Regions from separate parts of the Paenarthrobacter sp. E2MeOHC11 genome, predicted to be linked through region 2. Evidence: riboswitches for the same ligand, from Rfam matches in the RefSeq annotation. Region 2 holds a riboswitch; each other region holds the start of a gene.
The links. A riboswitch is a leader RNA that binds a small molecule or an ion and turns the genes downstream of it on or off. The one in region 2 is predicted to bind thiamine pyrophosphate.

Region 1 (6,292 bases), 1.4 Mb from region 2:
GTTCGGCGTCGCCCTGACGGTCTTCGCCGGCCCGCTCTTCCGGGTGGCGGACGGTTCCGCGGGAATCATGCTGGACCGCTCGGCCTATATCCACTCCGTCCTGGGCGATTCCGTTGAGGTGCCGCCCCTTGCGCAACCGGATGAAGTGCAGACGGGTGGTTCCAAATGAGCCGCAAACCGATTTCGTTCCGCACCGAGCTGCCGCTGCTCATTTGGTTGGTCATCGTCTGGGGTGCGCTGTGGCGGGACTTCAGCCCTGGCAACCTCCTGTTCGGTGCCCTGATCGCCGTGTTGGTAGCCAAGCTGTTCTACCTCCCGCCCGTGGAGTTGAGCGGCCGGTTCAACATACTGCGCGCCATTCCCTTCGCGCTGATGTTCCTCGCCAAAGTGGTGGCAGCGAGCTTCCTGGTCCTGTTCCTGGCTGTGGCAAAAGGTCCCAAGGTGCGCAGCGCCGTCGTCGCTGTCCCGTTGCGGAGCCATTCGGACCTGATGGTGACGGCCACCGGGCACGTCATCTCGCTGATACCGGGCTCCCTTGTGGTGGAGGTGGACCGGTCGACATCCACGCTCTACCTGCACGCGCTCAACATCTATGAAGAAGCGGACATCGACAAAATTCGCGACGAAGTCCAAACCATCGAAGCGCGGCTGATCAGGATCATGGGCACGCGCGAAGAAGTCGAAGCATTGAAGGCCGAAATACGTCCGGGAATGGAAGGGGCAACGCGATGAAGGAAACCATTCTCGTGGTCACGGCTGTAATCCTCAGCCTGGCTGCCGCAGGTGCGATCGTCCGCATAGCCATCGGCCCGTCCTTGCTGGACCGAGTGCTGGCCTCGGACGTCCTGCTCGCAATCCTGGGTGCTGCACTCGCGATCGACATGGCGATGAACAGGCACCTCAACAACCTGATGCTGCTGGTAGCCCTGGCCGTGATTGGTTTTATCGGATCGGTGACAGTTGCCCGGTTTGTGGCGGAGCGGAGGGAACAGAACAATGAGTCCTGATCCCACCGGCGTCGATGTCGTGATCGATGGTGTGACCGCCGTGTTCCTGGTGGTGGGCGCCCTGATGTCCCTGGGTGCTGCTATCGGCTTGCTCCGTTTTCCGGACCTTATGAGCCGCATGCACGCTGCCACCAAGCCGCAGGTACTGGGTTTGTTCCTCATGCTTGCCGCCATAGGCCTGCAGATGCGCACCTGGTGGGTGTGGCCGGTCCTGCTGGTGGCATGGATCTTCCAGCTGCTGACGGCGCCCGTTTCTGCCCACATGGTGGGTCGCTCCGCCTACCGCACCAAGCACGGTCACCGCGAGATGCTCACCAAAGATGAACTCGAGGCAGTGGTTCAACGGGCGGCCGCCGGGCAAGAGCCTGGCAACGACCGCTGAACGGCTGCTCATCTGAACGACTGATAGGCAAAAAGCGCGGGGCCACTGATGGTGGCCCCGCGCTTGCATGTTGTCCGGGTGGTGCCTAGACGATGTCCTTGGATTTGGCGAAGCGGGCGATGGCACGCTGCGTCCCGCGGCTGGCGAGTACCTGGATGAGGGTGCTCACGAACGCAGAGATCAAGGCGAATGTCAGGGCCGAGCGCAGGCTCGTCTCCAAGTCATCGTTGCCTGTGGGTGGCTTGTTGCCAGTGGCCTTTTCCCACCCTTTATTGACGAGTTTGGTTCCGACGAAGCCTGCTCCGAGGCTCACTCCGGTACCCAGCAGCTTGAAGAAGAGGTTCATGTCCCCAGCCTAGCCGTAAAGGCCGGGCGGACGCTGTTACCGGCGGTTTTCCCGTTCCTTGAGGAACGCGGCCATGGAACCCACCGGGGCGAGCACCGGAACGACGGTGTGCTCCGCGGACCACACCGCTTCCACTGAGCCGAACCCTGCGATTTCCTTCAGCAGGTAATAGGTGGGCGGCATCAGTTTCAGTGTTCCGGCCGCCTCTGCCGCCAGAATTCCGTCCACTGGCATCCACAGAGACTGCCAGGCCTCAGTGGTTTGGTGCTGGGGCTCAGCCCCTGGCGCAGGCTTGGCGATGTAGAAGTAGGTGTCGAAGCGCTTGGGCATGTCCGTCGGGGTGACCCAGTTGGCCCATGGACGGAGGTCGGCGGAGTGGATGCTCAGGCCCGCCTCCTCCTGGACTTCCCGGAGTGCGGCTGTGAGGACCGTACCCGCGCTCGTGGTCGCCTGCGCAGGATTAGCGCCTATGGAGCTTTGGCGCCACTGGGCCGCGTGGTGTTGGAGCAGCTCCGCGGGGTAGTCCCAGCCGGACGTGTCCGCAGCATCCACCCGGCCTCCCGGGAACACCACCATTCCGGCAGCGAAGTCCATGGTGCTGACCCTGTGCTGGACGAAGGCTTCGAGACCGCCGGGGGCGTTGCGGAGCAGGATGACGCTGGCGGCAAGGCGAGGTTCCGGCGCCGTGGTGTCGCTTGCGGGGTGATCCTGCTTGGGTAGGTCCGTCATGAGATATGCCCCTTTGCCGCGGTCGAGTCTGCTGGATCATTCTCTCAGGTCTCGTTGTGGGGCCTGGTGTGCAGGCCAAAACCGGCGGGAGGGGTGTAGGGCGGGCCTCGCAACGCACGCCTGGAACGCGTCCGGCCCGGGGCGCGCTGATCCGATTGTGACCATAGGCGGGCAACGGGCCAGCGCCCGCCATGGACGCAGGTGTAAACTGAACCCGCCCATCAGGGCAGATTTGATAACGACAGGGGAGCGCCGCCGTCGGACCCTGCAGAGATGCAGGAGACGCGAGGGCGCTGAGAGTGCGGACAGCCGCAGACCCTCGAACCTGATCCGGTTAGTACCGGCGCAAGGGAGTCGAGCTTCTCAGAGTGTCCGGATCCGGACGGCGCAGGCCGGCTGGAGAATCCGGGTAGCACTTTCCCCTCCTGTACCTCAGGAGGCAGAAAATGACCACGGTAAACGTGAAGAAGACCAGTTATAACTGGCGTGTTGTAGACATCGTTGTGGCGGCTCTGATCGCCATCGCCGGCGGCGTGATCTTCTGGGCCTGGTCCCAGGGCGCTGCATTGGTATCCATTCCCCTGAACGCGACGTACCCTCCCCTCACCGGCCTGATCGCCGGTGGCTGGATGATCCCCGCGGTCCTGGGCATGCTCATTATCCGCAAGCCGGGCGCAGCGTTGTTCTGCGAAGCCGTCGCTGCCACCGGTGAGCTCATCATGGGCTCGCAGTACGGCACCACAGTGCTGATCTCCGGAGTCCTGCAGGGACTCGGCGCCGAGCTCATCTTCGCCGCTTTCCGCTACAAGAAGTTCAACCTGCCCACGGCCCTCCTCGCCGGCGCGGGCGCAGGCCTCTTCTGCGGCCTGAACGACTCCTTCCTTCCGTGGGGCTGGAACATCGCGTACGAGGCAATCGACAAGCTTGCCTACATCAGCTTCACCACCATTTCCGGCGCGATCATCGCAGGCGCACTGTCCTGGGTCGCCACCCGCGGCCTGGCGAAGACCGGCGTCCTGAGCTCCTTCGCGTCGCGCAAGGCCGCTTCGGAGCCAGTCTTCAGCTGATGTCCGCGACTCAAAGCGGCACGGTCAGGCCTGCCGCCATCTCAGCCGAGGGCTGGGGGTGGCGGCATGCCGGCCGGGCCCAGCCTGCCATTGAGGGTCTGGACCTTCGGATCGAACCTGGCGAACGGGTGTTGCTGCTGGGTCCTTCGGGCGCCGGTAAATCGACCCTCCTGCATGCCTTGGCCGGCGTGCTGGGTGATGAGGAAGACGACTCGGACGAGACCGGCTCCCTGCTGATCGACGGCGTTGCTCCCCGCGAACAGCGTGGCCGCGCCGGCCTGATGCAGCAAGACCCCGAAACCCAGGTGGTCCTCTCCCGCGTGGGTGACGACGTCGCCTTCGGCGCCGAGAACCTGGCCGTGCCGCGGGACGAGATCTGGTCCCGCGTCCATGAAGCGCTCGACGACGTCGGGCTGCGCACCGCTGCCGGCGGCGGTTTGGCCCTGGATCACCCAACGGCGGCACTCTCCGGAGGGCAGAAGCAACGGCTTGCGCTTGCGGGCATTTTGGCGATGCGACCCGGGCTGATCCTGTTGGACGAGCCGACGGCCAACTTGGATCCGGCGGGTGTGCTGGAGGTCCGTGATGCGGTGAAGCGCTGCCTCGATAAGACCGGTGCCACCCTGGTTGTGGTGGAACACCGCGTTTCTGTGTGGAAAGACCTGGTGGACAGGATCGTGGTCCTGCAGCCAGGGTCGGTGGCGGGGTCGAGCGCGGCTGCGGGCGCCGGGCAGGCCGCGGGCGGAGTCCTCTTGGACGGCCCTCCGGAGCAGGTCCTGTCCGAGGCACGCACCATGCTGATGGCGGCTGGCGTGTGGGTGCCGGGATACGTTCCGGCAACCCGGACGCGGCAGAACCGGCCCCAGACTTCCACGCTTCTCCTGGCAGCCCAGGACCTCGCAGTATCCCGGGAAAAACCGCGGCGCAAAGGCTTCAAGACCATCCCGCCTGTTCCCGTGCAAACGGGCATCAGCGCACAGGTCAGGGCTGGCCAGGCCCTGACCATCACGGGACCGAACGGTGCCGGCAAATCCACTTTCGCTCTCACGTTGGCCGGCCTTTTGGCGCCGGTGGACGGTGCGGTGAGTGCCGCCGTCGAGCTTTCCGAGGGGGCGGGTATTGACCCGTTCACGTGGAAAGCTGACCAGTTGATTTCCCGCATCGGGACGGTGTTCCAGGAACCGGAGCACCAGTTTGTCACGGGCAAGGTCCTGGACGAGCTCATGTTTGGCCCCAAGCATCTGGGCCATGGCGAGGAACGCGTGGATGAACTGCTGGAGCGGCTGAGGCTGACGCACCTTGTGGACGCCAATCCCTACACGTTGTCCGGTGGGGAAAAGCGGCGGCTTTCGGTGGCCACGGTTCTGGCGGCGCATCCGAAGGTCCTGGTGCTGGATGAGCCCACATTCGGCCAGGATGCCAACACCTGGGCTGAGCTGGCGTCATTCCTTTCGGAGTTGTTGGACGCCGGAACGGCAGTGGTCTCGGTGACCCACGACCAGGAATTCAGTGCAGTACTCGGGGGAACGGAGCTGCGGCTGGGACCTGTGGCACAGGGCAATGTTGCGCATCAGGAAGCGGGTGCGGCATGAGGGACGCACTGAACATCCGCGGAAACCATGCCCTGCTGACGCGTGCAAACCCCTTGGCGAAGTTCGTATCGGTTTTCCTGATTTCCCTGGTACTGGCCCTGTCCATCGACTGGGTGTCGGCGTCCACGGCGCTGGTTGCGGAACTGGCATTGTTCCCGCTGGCCGGGCTTACCCTGCGGCTCTTGTGGCAGCGCGCCTGGCCCCTGATCATCGCGGCGGCGATCGGCGGCTGGAGCACGGCGATTGTGGCGGCGGACAGCGGCGCTGTACTGCTCGACGTCGGACTCTGGTCCATCAGCGAAGGTTCCCTGGAGCTGGGGCTGGGTTTCATGCTGCGCGGTTTGGCGATTGCCCTCCCGGCGATCCTGCTGATGACCTGCACGGATCCGACTGACCTGGCCGATGCGCTGGCGCAGAAAGCAAAGCTGCCGCACCGCTTTGTCCTGGGCTCCCTGGCAGCAATGCGGCTGGTGGGCCTGATGGCGGAGGAGTGGCAGACCATCGGCATGGCCCGCCGTGCCCGCGGCGTGGGTTCGCAGGGCAGCCCGCTCCAGCGGCTGAAGGCCATGCTGGGCCAGAGCTTCGGGCTCTTGGTCCAGGCCGTAAGGAGGGCTTCGCGGCTGGCAGTAACCATGGAAGCGCGCGGCTTCGGCGGAGGTCAGCGAACGTGGGCGCGCGAATCCACGTATTCGATGCTGGACGCCTGGGTGGTCCTTGGCGGTGTGATCATCGCAGCGGGTGCAGTGCTCACGGCTGTAGGCGCTGGAACCTGGAGTTTTGTCTGGCGCTAGCGCTTTCACGCGCTAACGAGCTGGGCACAAGCGTGCCGCCGGCCTGTTGGGGGCGCCGGCGGCACTTCGCCTTGTGTGATGGGGGACTAGGGAGCCTTCTGTTCCTGGATCTCGTCAAAGCCTGCCCGTGTCAGGAACCCCAACTGGGCCTCCTTCTCCGCAAGCTGGATGATGGGTCCCAGCTCAAAGCAGGTGGCTTCCAGGCGGCGCAGGGCTTTGGCGTTGCGGGAGTCCGGCTCCACCACGATCCGGTCCTTGCCCGGCAAGGTGAACATGTACTGGATGAGGGCAGTGCCGAGCTTTGGCGTGAAGTGCGGAATGGGCCGCGTGGCCGGAGCGAGCAGCAAGTGCATGCCGATGTCGGCCTCCCGGGCGGGA
Region 2 (6,292 bases):
TGCTGGACGCGGATGTTGCGGTGTCCGTGGTCCGCGAGTTCACCGGCCGTATCCGCGAACGGGCCCTGGGCGCCGAGGTCTCGGGAGCGTTGAACCCGAGCCAGCAGATCGTGAAGATCGTCAATGAGGAACTCAAGGAGATCCTCGGCGGCGAGACACGACGTATCCGCCTGGCCAAGACCGGGCCCACCATCATCATGCTCGCAGGCCTCCAAGGTGCCGGTAAGACCACCCTCGCCGGCAAGCTGTCCAAGTGGCTCAAGGCGCAGGGCCACAGCCCCCTGCTGGTAGCTTGCGACCTCCAGCGCCCCAACGCTGTCACGCAGCTCCAGGTTGTTGGCCAGCGCGCCGGTGTCCCGGTGTTCGCTCCGCACCCGGGCGCAACCTCCGAACTTGAGCACCCCGCCGGCGATCCGGTGGCCGTAGCCAAGGCCGGCGTCGAGGAAGCCCGCCAGAAGCTGCACGACGTCGTCATCGTCGATACAGCCGGCCGTCTCGGCGTCGACGCCGAAATGATGGACCAGGCCCGACGCATCCGTCAGGCGATCATCCCCAACGAAGTCCTCTTCGTGATCGACTCCATGATCGGCCAGGATGCCGTCAACACGGCGATGGCCTTCGACGAAGGCGTCAATTTCACGGGCATCGTGTTGTCCAAGCTCGACGGCGACGCCCGCGGCGGTGCCGCGCTGTCGGTTGCATCCGTTACCGGTAAGCCGGTCATGTTTGCGTCCACCGGTGAAGGCCTCGACGACTTTGAGCTCTTCCACCCGGACCGTATGGCTTCGCGCATCCTGGACATGGGTGACGTCCTCACCCTGATCGAACAGGCTGAAAAGGCCTGGGACAAGGACGAAGCGGCCAGGATGGCGAAGAAGTTCGCCGACCAGGAAGACTTCACCCTGGACGACTTCCTCGCCCAGATGCAGCAGATCCGCAACATGGGCTCCATGAAGAAGATGCTCATGATGATGCCGGGTGCGCAGAACATCCGTCAGCAGCTTGAGAATTTCGACGAAAAAGAGATCGACCGCGTCGAGGCAATCGTCCGCTCCATGACTCCGCACGAGCGTGTTGCTCCCAAGATCATCAACGGCTCACGCCGCGCCCGAATCGCCAGGGGTTCAGGCGTCCACGTTTCAGAGGTCAACGGACTGCTGGAGCGTTTCGCCCAGGCCCAGAAGATGATGAAAAAACTGGCTCAAGGCGGCGGCATGCCAGGCATGCCGGGAATGCCCGGGTTGGGTGGCCCCGGCGGCGGCCGCAAGAACGGTAAGAACGCCCCTAAGAAGAAGGCCCGTTCCGGCAACCCTGCAAAGGCAGCGCAGGAACTGCGTGATGCCGAGGCCAAACGGGCCAATGCCGCTTCGGCCGCACCCACGGGTGCCGCTTTCGGACAGGGCGCCGCGGACTTCGACCCGGCGTCGCTGAATCTTCCCAAGGGCTTCGACAAGTTCCTCGGAAAGTAGATATTGCTTCCCAAGGAGCCGGGATTTCCGGCCCCTTGGGATGTCAGAGCCGTGGAATAGGCTGAACCAATGCAGAAGCAGCGCGTAGTCTTCGTTCACGGCCTGGGCACGTTCGGCGCTGCGGCATGGCCGAGGCAACATGGCATGGCCCTGGCCTATGACGCACTGTTCCTTCGGCGCCACGGCTTTGATGCCAATGCCGAACCCGTGGAATCCAGTGTGGCGGCCGACGTCGCAATTGTGATCAACGCACTGGATGATTCGGGCGGCGGCCACATCGTGGCTCACGAGCAAGGTGCCATCTCCGCCATGCTCGCAGCCATCGAACGCCCTGATCTGGTGCACTCGCTCACCCTGGTGGAGCCCGCCTGTTTGTCGTTGACGGCCGAACTTCCGGCGACGGGATCCCATCGGGCACTGATGGAACCGCTGTTCGACGTCAGGAACCAGCTCAACGACGCCGACTACCAGCGTGAGTTCTACCGCCGGGCCTTCTCTGCCGAAACCGGAGGTTTGGACAGTCCCGAAGCCCGCCGCTCCGCCCGCAGGCTGAGGCTGCAAGCGCCTCCATGGGAGGCGCCGCTCCACATCGTTCCGGGCGTTCCCACGTTGGTCCTCACCGGCGGGTGGGAACCCCTCTACGAGGAAATCGCGGCATACCTGCAGGACACCGGTGCCCTCCGCCGCGTGGCAGCGGGAGGACACCGGCCCCAGGATTCACCTGAAGGGGACCGGGCCATCCGCTCCTTTATCGCGGACGTCGGAAGGGCTATGTCAGTTCAGGCTTCCTGAGCTGGTGGTGCCTTGGCTTGCAGGGACCTGGAGTTCCGGCAAGTACACCTTCCCGCCCGAAGCCAGGAACTCCTGGCTCTTCTCGCGCATGCCGTCGTACATGCCTGCGATTGCCGCCTGGGACTCGGCTGAACCGTATTCGTCCCGGATGTCCTGGCTGATGCGCATGGAGCAGAACTTGGGGCCGCACATCGAGCAGAAGTGCGCTGTCTTTGCCGGTTCGGCCGGCAATGTTTCGTCGTGGAAGGCTTCGGCCGTCACAGGGTCCAGGGAAAGGGCAAACTGGTCCCGCCAGCGGAACTCGAAGCGTGCCTTGGACAGGGCATCGTCGCGTTCATGCGCACCAGGGTGGCCCTTGGCGAGGTCGGCTGCGTGGGCGGCGATCTTGTAGGTGATAACCCCGGTCTTGACGTCGTCCTTGTTTGGCAGGCCGAGGTGCTCTTTTGGGGTCACGTAACAGAGCATGGCTGTGCCGTACCGGGCGATTTCGGTCGCACCGATCGCCGAGGTGATGTGGTCGTAGCCGGGGGCGATGTCGGTGACCAGGGGGCCGAGCGTGTAGAACGGGGCACCCTTGCAGAGTTCCTGTTGCCGCTCCACATTCTCGCGGACCAGGTGGAACGGAACGTGGCCGGGGCCTTCCACCATGACCTGGACGTCGAACTCCCACGCGCGTTGCGTCAGCTCCGCGAGCGTGTCCAGTTCTGCAAACTGGGCGGCGTCGTTTGCGTCGGCAATGGATCCGGGGCGCAGGCCGTCGCCCAACGAGAACGAGACGTCGTACTGGGCGAAGATTTCGCACAACTCGTCAAAGTGGGTGTAGAGGAAGTTTTCCTGATGGTGTGCCAGGCACCAGCCGGCCATGATCGAACCACCGCGCGAAACGATGCCTGTGACCCTGTTGGCTGTGAGTGGCACATACCGCAGGAGCACCCCTGCATGGATGGTCATGTAGTCCACGCCCTGCTCGCATTGCTCGATCACTGTGTCGCGGAAGATCTCCCATGTCAGTTTGTTGGCTTCGCCGTTGACCTTTTCGAGCGCCTGGTAGATCGGGACTGTGCCGATCGGAACAGGGGAGTTGCGGATGATCCATTCGCGGGTGGTGTGGATGTCATCTCCCGTGGAGAGGTCCATGACGGTATCAGCGCCCCATTGGGCGGCCCATTGCAGCTTGTCCACTTCTTCGGCGATGGAGCTGGTCACGGCCGAGTTTCCGATGTTTGCGTTGATCTTGACCAGGAAGGCCTTGCCGATGATCATCGGTTCGGATTCAGGGTGGTTGATGTTGTTGGGGATGATGGCCCGGCCTGCGGCGACCTCGCCGCGGACCAGTTCAACATCGCAGTTCTCCCGCAGCGCGACGAACTGCATCTCCGGCGTCACGACGCCCTTTTTCGCGTAGTGCATTTGGGTGACGGTCTTGCCCTCGACGGCGCGGCGGGGCACCGGTTGCGCGCCCTTCCACTCCGCTGACGCCGCACCGCGCCGGACCGCGGACTTGCCGTCGTCGAGCAGGTTCCGTTCGCGCCCGGAGTATGGTTCGGTGTCTGCCCGGCCTTCGATCCATGGTGCGCGGAACGGCTCCAGTCCCACCACAGGATCGCTGCCCGGACCCGCGGTTCGGTATACCTGCAACGGCGTATTTGCCTGCCCATTGGGGGAGGGCTCCAGCGAAATCTCGGTTATCGGCACGCGGATCCCGTTGTCGGGATCTTCCAGCCACGCCAATGAATGGGACTTCAGCGATTGCGTGACGGGTTCCGCCGATTCCAAGCCGTTACCGGCCTGGTTTTGGCCTGCGTTGGAACGATTTTGGCCTGCGTTGGAACGATTTTGGACAGGGCTGTGCTGTGTTTCGGTGGTGCTCAAAGGATTACTCACTTCCTTCGCCGGCATTACCCGGACAGGTTCAACGGTCGCAGACTGCGTCAGTCCGATCTCAGCCCCTGCAGGGGCCCCCGTGTGGTCGTAGACGAAGCTACCACAGCTCCCAACAGGCACCCAGTCACATGAACGCACCAGCTCCGAAGGCACTGCGGCGGACTAGGCTTTTGCAATGGCCAACATCATCGAATTCAGCGGACCTGTACTCGTCTCGGCGGACGAAGAGCGCCAGGGGATGTGGTCTGTTGACGGAGTCCTTTCCTTCGAACGCCCCACGGCCACTCCGGACCGGGTACTGGATGGCTGGGTCCTGCCGGGCTTCGTTGATGCCCACTGCCACATCGGGCTCGGCGCAGGCGGCGCGGTTGACGAGCAGGCAACCTTGGCGCAGGCGCAGGCGGACCTCGACGCCGGAACGCTGCTGATCCGTGATTGTGGATCACCCGGCGACACCCGCTGGGTTCAGCAGCGGACAGACTTGCCCCGCCTGATCAGGGCAGGACGGCACATTGCCAGGAGCCGGCGCTACCTCCGTGGCCTGGGCCACGAAATTGAACCGGAGCAGCTCGTGGAGACCGTGCGCAAGGAAGCGCGCGACGGCGACGGCTGGGTGAAACTTGTGGGCGACTGGATCGATCGCGGCGTCGGCGACCTCGCCGCGTCCTTTCCGGCAAAGATCGTCAGGGATGCCATCTCAGCTGCCCACGACGAAGGTGCCCGGGTGACGGCCCATTGCTTCGCAGAGAACACGATCGATGACATGCTCGATGCCGGCATCGACTGCATCGAACACGCCACTGGCCTCTTGCCGCGGCACATTCCGCGTTTGGTGGAACAGTCGGTGCCCATCGTGCCCACCCTGGTCAACATCGCCACCTTCCCGGATATCGCCGCGCAGGCAGCGCCAAAGTTTCCGGAGTACGCGGACCACATGATGCGCCTGTGGGAGCGTAGGCGCGAGCGTGTGCAGGAGGCCTTTGAGGCGGGGGTCTCCATCTACGCGGGAACAGATGCGGGCAGCGTGATCAAGCACGGCCGGATTGCGGATGAAATGCGGGAACTGCACGACGCCGGCCTGCCGCCGGCGGCAGTCCTGGACGCTGCGGCGTGGGGTGCCCGGAAGTGGCTGGGGGTGGAGGGGATCAGCGAGGGGGCGGGTGCCGACGTCGTCCTGTGCAGTGCCGATCCCAGGCGCCATCCGGAGACTGTATCGGAACTCAAGCACGTCGTCCTCCAGGGCATCACTGTCCGTTAGGAATAAATTGAAGCTTCAAGTAATTTATAGAAGTAGAAGGTGCCGATGCGCGGCAACCTCAGAAACGGGAGCTTCACATGACCAGACCAATCAGCCAGGATCTTCTGCCTGCCGAACTCACCATGGGCACCGTCATGCTCAAGGTGGGCGACATGAAGGTCATGAGCGACTACTACCAGCGCGCCCTGGGCCTGGAGGTGGTTGCCGAACAGGATGGCGGACTGTATCTGGGGCGTGTCGGAAAGCCTGTGGTCCATCTGGCTCCGGCCTCCGGCCTGCAGATTCCCGGGCGCGGCGAAGCCGGCCTGTTCCACACGGCCATCCTGTTCCAGGACCAGCCTTCGCTGGCGGCGACCATCGCCACCGCGGCCGAGTATGAGCCCCGCGCCTTTGCGGGCAGTGCCGACCACCTCGTCAGCGAGGCGTTCTACTTCACCGACCCCGAGGGCAATGGCATTGAGCTCTACTACGACAAGCCCCGCGAACTGTGGCAGTGGGATGGCAAGAATGTGGTCATGGACAATGTTGCCCTCCCGCCCCAGCGGTTCCTGCAGCAGCACCTGAGTGAAGCTGCCGTGACCGGACAGCGCGAGGCGGCTGCCGACATCGGGCATGTGCACCTGCAGGTAGGTGATGTTGGGACTGCGCAACAGTTCTACGTCGGGACCCTGGGCTTCGAGCGCACCGCTGGATGGCATGGCCAGGCGCTGTTCGTCTCAGCCGGCGGCTATCACCACCACATGGCCATGAACGTTTGGAACAGCCGTGGCGCCGGCCCCCGGAAAGATACGCTCGGCCTGGGCGAAGTCCTGATCGAGGTCCCCGCCGCGGAAGACGTGGCGGCCTTGGGGGATCGCCTCAAGGTAGCAGGCGTGGCGCATTATCACAC
Region 3 (6,292 bases), 360 kb from region 2:
GGCACGGCAAGTACGGCATCGCCTTGCCGGCCGGCGTCTCTGCAGCCGTGGGCACCCTGAGCTGGATCGCTTTCATTAGTGCCGGTCTGGGCTACCAGCCAGGCGCAACGTGGATCCCTTGGGTCCTGCCGATCGTTCTGGGGACAGCTGCCGCCGCCGGCGTAGTGGTCTTCCTGGGCCGAACACGCACCCAGCACGATACTGCCGCCCTGACCAAAGCACTGAGGCTCTAACAGCGACAACCAAGCAACAGTGACCATCGCCCCTCGGGTGATGGTCACTGTTGCTTTAACGCTCCGCCAGTCCTGTTCAGGCGCCCCGATAGCGCTCCGGCTGGGCGGCGGCACCAATCCCGGCTGCGGCCTCACTCACGGAAGCCGCGGCGGCGACGTCGCGTTGGGTCACCTGCCCACCCGCATCGTGGGAGACGTAGCGCACGAACACCCGGTTGTAACGCCAGTCAAGATCCGGATGATGGTTTTGTTCTTCGGCGATCCGGCCGATCGCGGCGATAAGAGCCAGGGCAAGGGCCGCCGTCGGGGTTTTATAGACGGTGACGAGGCCATCCTGATATCTCCAGTCCGGAAGGTCCCGAAGAGCGCCTTCGACATCCGCCTGAGTCAGGTGGTCATCGTTGCCCGCCACGACTACTCCTTCCACACAGGAGAACCCTGCATCTAGAGGAACTCCGCCCGGCCCTCCATGGCTGAGGACGCCAAGGCGTGCTCTCGCCGCGGAATCCGGCCTGCTTGCTTGGCCAGCCTACCGGCGATGACGGCGTGTTTGAAGGCTTCGCCCATCTGTACCGGGTTCTGCGCCCTGGTCACTGCGGTGGCCAACAGGACGGCGTCGCAGCCCAACTCCATGGCGAGGGCGGCGTCGGATGCCGTCCCGATTCCAGCATCGAGCACCACCGGAACTGAGGCCCGGGACACGATGAGCTCGATGTTGTGCGGGTTCAGGATGCCGAGGCCCGTCCCAATGGGTGAGCCCAACGGCATGACGGCAGTGGCTCCCAGGTTCTCGAGCCTGAGTGCCAGTACGGGATCATCATTGGTATAGGCGAAAACCTTGAAGCCCCGGTTCACCAGTTGTTCCGTTGCATCCACCAGCTCCACGGCGTCCGGAAGCAGTGTGTGTTCGTCCGCGATGACTTCCAGCTTCACCCAGTCGGTCTCCAGGGCCTCGCGCGCCAGTTCAGCGGTCATCACGGCGTCCTTGGCAGTGAAGCAACCCGCCGTGTTGGGCAGCACGCGGATGCCATGGTCCACAAGGAGTTGGAAGAGCGATCCGGTTTCGGCCGGCGAGTAGCGCCGCATGGCCACAGTGGTGAGCTCGGTCCCGGAGGCCAGGAGTGCGGCGCCCAGACCGTCCAGGCTCGGGGCACCTCCTGTCCCCATGATCAGGCGGGAGCCGAATTCGACGCCCTCGATCACCAGCGCGTCGGTAGGTACGTCCGTGGTGCGGACCTCAGTGTTTGCTGTTGTCATGCTTCAGCCTCCTTGGACTGCGGTAACGAGTTCGAGTTCGTCTCCGGCGGCGAGCGCTGTCGCAGACCATTGGCTGCGCGGCACCACCTCGGAATTGCGCGCGACGGCGACACCCAGCTTGCCGCCGTCGGCTGCCTGTCCGCGGTGGTCCAGGACGCGGCCGGTGACAGCGGTGACGAGTGTGCTGACGGAAGCGTCCTCCGGCACTGCGTGGTCGGATCCGTTGAGTTTGATGTTCATGCTGTTTCCTTACTCGGAACGTGTGCCGGCGTAAGAGCCCGCGATAGGGATGTGTTGGTGGCGAAACGGTCCGGACGGAAGTGCGCCCATCGGGGGTCTGCCGAACCGTTGATCAGGTCGCACACGATCCTGGCGGCCACGGGTGTCAGGAGAACACCGTGACGGAAGAATCCTGTGGCGATCACCAGCCCGTCAACGTCTCCGCTGGTAGTGGCGACGCGGCCAAGAAGCGGTGCATTATCCGGAGTCCCGGGGCGGGCCCGGGCTGTTGCTTCAAGGAGTTCCAATTCCGCCACGGCAGGGACCAGGGTTTGGGCATCCCGCAGAAGTTGATATACGCCGCCGGCTGAGACAGCGTTGGACGACGCAGACAAGCCGTCCTCGCGTTGGGTGGCCCCGATGACCACGGTGCCATCATCCCGGGGAACGATGTACACCGGTACGCCGCGCACCATGCCGCGGACTGTGGAAGTCACCAACGGCCGCAGGTGGTCGGGGACGCGAAGCCTGAGGATGTCGCCGTATACCGGCCTCACAGGAAGGCTGAGACCGTCAGGGAGTCCGGACAACTCCGCGGCCCCCAGACCGTTGGCCACCACGGTTTCACTGGCGTGGACAGTGGCGCCGGAGTCGAGCTCCACTCCTGAGACGCGCCCACCGTCCCACAACAACCGGCGGGCGCCGGCACGGACCCCGTACCCGTCATCCGTTCCGTGCACCCACGTAGCGTCCCGGTGCGAGTGGTTCTCCAGTTCAGTCACCAGGCAGGCCGCCAGCTTCCGGGGATCCACTTGGTGATCGGCCGGGATGTCGAAGGCGCAGGAGATTTGCGGGCTGAGGAGCGGCTCGCGCACCCTCGCGTCGCGAAGGGCCAGCGGTTCAACGGCCAGGCCGGCTCCAAGCTGTACGGCGCGGAGATCGGCGAGCGCCCTGCGGTCGGCGGCGTCGGCACCCACGGCGAGTGTCGGCGTCGCGCGGTATCCAGTGTCAGTACCTTCACGGGAAAGTGCGTCCGCGAAGGACGGCCACAGGTGCGAAGACTCCAGCATCAGTTCCAGGAGGTCTTCCTCCTGGTAGTGCAGTTCGCTGACAGGGGCAAGCATCCCTGCCGCAGCGTAAGTGGCTCCGGTTGCCGGTGCGGGATCGATCAGTGCCACCGAGCGGCCCAGCCGCCGGGCTCCGTGGGCGATGCCAAGGCCAATAATGCCGCCCCCAATGACCGCCACGTCTGCGTGGAGGGGGGTATGGCGGGATTCTGCCATTCGTTTCCTTCCCTACGCCGGTACTAGCCGGATCAGGTCAAGCGGTCGGCGCTGAAGCCCTCTCAGCCGGACGGTCATATAACGAACGTCGCGGCTCCCGCAGTACGTGCCCAGTTTAGAGGAACTACTCTGGTTTCCATGACCCAGCCTGATGCCCTCTCCGCCGCCCGCCTGTACTTGTGCACCGATGCCCGCAAACAGCAAGGCGATTTCGAAGACTTTGTGGACGCCGCTTTCGAGGGCGGCGTGGACATCATCCAACTCCGCGACAAGGCGCTGGAAGCGGCCGAAGAATTGGAAATGCTGGCTGTCCTGCGCAGCGTGGCCCAACGTCATGGAAAGCTTTGGGCAGTGAACGACCGCGCCGATGTTGCCGGTATTTCCGGGGCTCCGGTGTTCCATGTCGGCCAAAAGGACCTCCCTTTGACGGCCGCCCGGACCCTCCTGCCGAACGTCACGGGAATAGGCCTGTCCACGCACACCACTACGCAGATCGATGCCGCAATCGCCGCGTCGTCGAGCCCCACCGGACTGGACTATTTCTGTGTCGGCCCCGTCTGGGCAACACCGACCAAACCCGGTCGGCAAGCCGTCGGTCTGGACCTGGTCACATTTGCCGCGAAAGCGGTCAAACACGCAGAAGTGGATCTCCCCTGGTTCGCCATCGGCGGCATCGACCACAGCAACGTGGAGCAGGTGGTTGCCGCTGGCGCCAGCCGCATCGTCGTCGTCCGGGCCATCACTGAGGCCACGGATCCGACAGCGGCCGCCAAGTCGCTGTTGCAGGCACTGGACACCGTATAGCGGAAGCAAGCGGCCAGGAGGTTACGCAGTCAGGCCGAGGCCTGTCATCCGTCGTGCGTGCTTCTCGGCGAGCTCGCCGGTCAGCCTCTTGACTGCTGCACGGGCGTCGCCACCGCTCCTCAGCGTGGGCCCCAGCTGCGGGTGTTCCGTGCCGACGCGTTGGGCCTGCGTCAGTGCTTCGCCCACCAGGCGTCGGCCCCAGAGGGCCAGACGCGAGGCCAAGCGGGGGTCATCGGCCAGTGCCCGCCTGAGCAGGACACGCAGGACCTCCGTTGCCTGATCGGGAGAAGCCACGCGATCAACGAACTGTTGGGTCGTGGCATCAAGGAATACCGCGACGGCCCTGTAAAAGTCCGATGACACGGTATCGATGACGTAGGCCTTCATGACGGATTCGAACCAGTCCCCTGGCTTGGTGCGTTCATGGAAGTGGTCGAAGGAGCGCTGGAACGGCAGCATGGCCTCTTCGGGATCGATGCCCATCTCGGCCAGCCGATCGTTGAGGAGTGCAAAGTTTCCGTAGGCGCCCACGGCGATTTTTGCCAAGACTGAGCGGTCATGAAGCGTGGGGGCGTAGCGGGAATCGACGGAGAGCCGCCCAAACGCTGACAACTCGCCATATGCCATTGCTCCAAGCAGCTCCGCGGCGAGTTGCCCGGTTGAAGCTGCAGCGTCCGGGGAAGTGCCCATGATCCAAGACTATCCGCCGGATTCGGGCTAACCTGATTTTCGTGTCACATCATCGGATTGCACCCAACGTCGACGATTCGTCGGACCAGCTTGCCGCCGCACTGGCTGCCCTGAGGACCGAGCTGGACCTTCCTGGTGCATATCCGGCAGCGGCCGTAGCAGAAGCACGCCAAGCCGTGGAAACCCTGAAGTTGCCGGACCGGGACATGCGCGAAATCCCCTTCCTGACCATCGACCCTGCCACGTCGACAGACCTGGACCAGGCGTTGTTCATGGACCGCTCCGGTGACGGATACAAGGTTCTCTACGCCATCGCCGACGTGCCGGCCTTCGTGGTCCCCGGCGGCGCCCTGGATGCCGAGACACGGCAGCGCGGGCAGACGTTCTACGCTCCTGACGGGCGGATCCCCCTGCACCCGGAGGTCATCAGCGAGAACGCCGGAAGCCTGCTGGCCGGCCAGGTCTGCAGTGCGTTCGTCTGGGAATTCGAGCTGGATGCGCAAGCGGATGTGGTGGCAGTGTCGATGGCGCGCGCTGTTGTTCGCAGCACTTCCAAGCTGAGCTACACGGGCGCCCAGCAGCAGATCGACGACGGAACAGCCCCACCCGTCCTGCAACTCCTGAAAGAAGTTGGCCTCAAGCGCGTTGAACTCGAACGGCTGCGCGGGGGCGCAAGCCTCAACATGCCGGAACAGGAAATAGTACAAGCGACCGACGGCGGCGGGTACAGGATCGCTGCCGCCCCGTCCTTGCCTGTGGAGGACTGGAATGCCCAGATCTCCCTCATGACCGGCATGGCCGCCGCCCAACTGATGCTTGACGGGAAGGTTGGCATCCTGCGGACCATGCCCGCGCCGGACGACCGTTCGCTGCTCCATTTCAAACGGCAGACCGTCGCACTGGGAAAGCCTTGGGACGGCAAGACCTCCTACGGCGAATACCTCCGGACGCTGGACGCATCCGATCCCAAGCAACTGGCCATCCTGCACTCGGCCGGCACCTTGTTCCGCGGCGCCGGCTACACTCCGTTTGACGGGGAGGTGCCCGCCAATGTGGTTCAGGCAGCCATTGGAGCTCCCTACGCCCACACCACCGCACCGTTGCGGCGGCTCATTGACCGTTTTGTCCTGGTGATCTGCGAAGCCCTGAGCAATAACCACCCGATACCGGCCTGGGCGCGTGATGCCCTGCCCTCCCTGCCCGACATCATGGCGTCCTCGGATCAGCTGGCCGGACGCCTCGAGCGCGCCGCCTTGGACACTGTGGAAGCGGCGCTGGTGGCCAACCACGTCGGGCAGGAGTTTGACGCCGTGGTCATATCCGGGTCCAAGCCTTCAAACGGCAATGCCAACGGAAAAGGCACGGGCAACGGTAACGGCAATGGAAACGGGAGCGGTCCTTACGGCGTCGTCCAGATTGCCGAACCTGCCGTGACTGCCCGCTGCGACGGCGAGTTGGAGTCCGGGACCAACGTTCGGGTACGGCTGGTGAAGGCCGATATTGCCAGCAGGGAGATCCGGTTCCAACTGCTTCCCTGACGGCCTTCCCGGCGGCGATCCGGGCTTTGCCGGCGCCAGAGGATAGACTAAGCCTGTAGTAATGGATGCCCGGTCGTTGATTCAGTGAATTTTTGAACTCAACAAGCCCGCCCCTACGCGATCTTGAGATGTACCAACTGGTCACCAGTGCCAGTACTTAGATAGCCCGCGATCGGCTTCCACTGGATTTGCTTGCGCGCCCGTTCGTGCTCCGGTACGGCTCCGCCGCCCCCGTTGAGCATGCAGCGCCAATGCCCAAATGAATAAG

Region 1: it holds a riboswitch for thiamine pyrophosphate, as region 2 does, so the genes downstream of both, ACSSVG_RS13035 (ECF transporter S component) here and thiC (phosphomethylpyrimidine synthase ThiC) in region 2, are expected to answer to the same signal.
Region 3: it holds a riboswitch for thiamine pyrophosphate, as region 2 does, so the genes downstream of both, thiO (glycine oxidase ThiO) here and thiC (phosphomethylpyrimidine synthase ThiC) in region 2, are expected to answer to the same signal.

The regions. Positions count from the first base shown of each region.
Region 1 covers NZ_CP196673.1:2,775,668-2,781,959, forward strand. Annotated here, with positions in the region: gene ACSSVG_RS13005 (Na+/H+ antiporter subunit D) at 1-169, shown strand, start outside; gene ACSSVG_RS13010 (Na+/H+ antiporter subunit E) at 166-732, shown strand; gene ACSSVG_RS13015 (MrpF/PhaF family protein) at 729-1,007, shown strand; gene mnhG (monovalent cation/H(+) antiporter subunit G) at 997-1,389, shown strand; gene ACSSVG_RS13025 (DUF4235 domain-containing protein) at 1,475-1,735, opposite strand; gene ACSSVG_RS13030 (NUDIX hydrolase) at 1,772-2,464, opposite strand; TPP riboswitch at 2,698-2,834, shown strand; gene ACSSVG_RS13035 (ECF transporter S component) at 2,911-3,531, shown strand; gene ACSSVG_RS13040 (ABC transporter ATP-binding protein) at 3,531-5,123, shown strand; gene ACSSVG_RS13045 (energy-coupling factor transporter transmembrane component T family protein) at 5,120-5,914, shown strand; gene ACSSVG_RS13050 (GNAT family N-acetyltransferase) at 6,001-6,292, opposite strand, start outside.
Region 2 covers NZ_CP196673.1:4,150,010-4,156,301, forward strand. Annotated here, with positions in the region: gene ffh (signal recognition particle protein) at 1-1,469, shown strand, start outside; gene ACSSVG_RS19275 (alpha/beta fold hydrolase) at 1,539-2,261, shown strand; gene thiC (phosphomethylpyrimidine synthase ThiC) at 2,244-4,133, opposite strand; TPP riboswitch at 4,129-4,236, opposite strand; gene ACSSVG_RS19285 (amidohydrolase family protein) at 4,321-5,403, shown strand; gene ACSSVG_RS19290 (VOC family protein) at 5,481-6,292, shown strand, end outside.
Region 3 covers NZ_CP196673.1:3,794,156-3,800,447, reverse strand. Annotated here, with positions in the region: gene ACSSVG_RS17725 (hypothetical protein) at 1-233, shown strand, start outside; gene ACSSVG_RS17720 (4a-hydroxytetrahydrobiopterin dehydratase) at 310-645, opposite strand; gene ACSSVG_RS17715 (thiazole synthase) at 678-1,490, opposite strand; gene thiS (sulfur carrier protein ThiS) at 1,494-1,730, opposite strand; gene thiO (glycine oxidase ThiO) at 1,727-2,992, opposite strand; TPP riboswitch at 2,985-3,103, opposite strand; gene thiE (thiamine phosphate synthase) at 3,131-3,796, shown strand; gene ACSSVG_RS17695 (ferritin-like fold-containing protein) at 3,818-4,486, opposite strand; gene ACSSVG_RS17690 (RNB domain-containing ribonuclease) at 4,528-6,024, shown strand.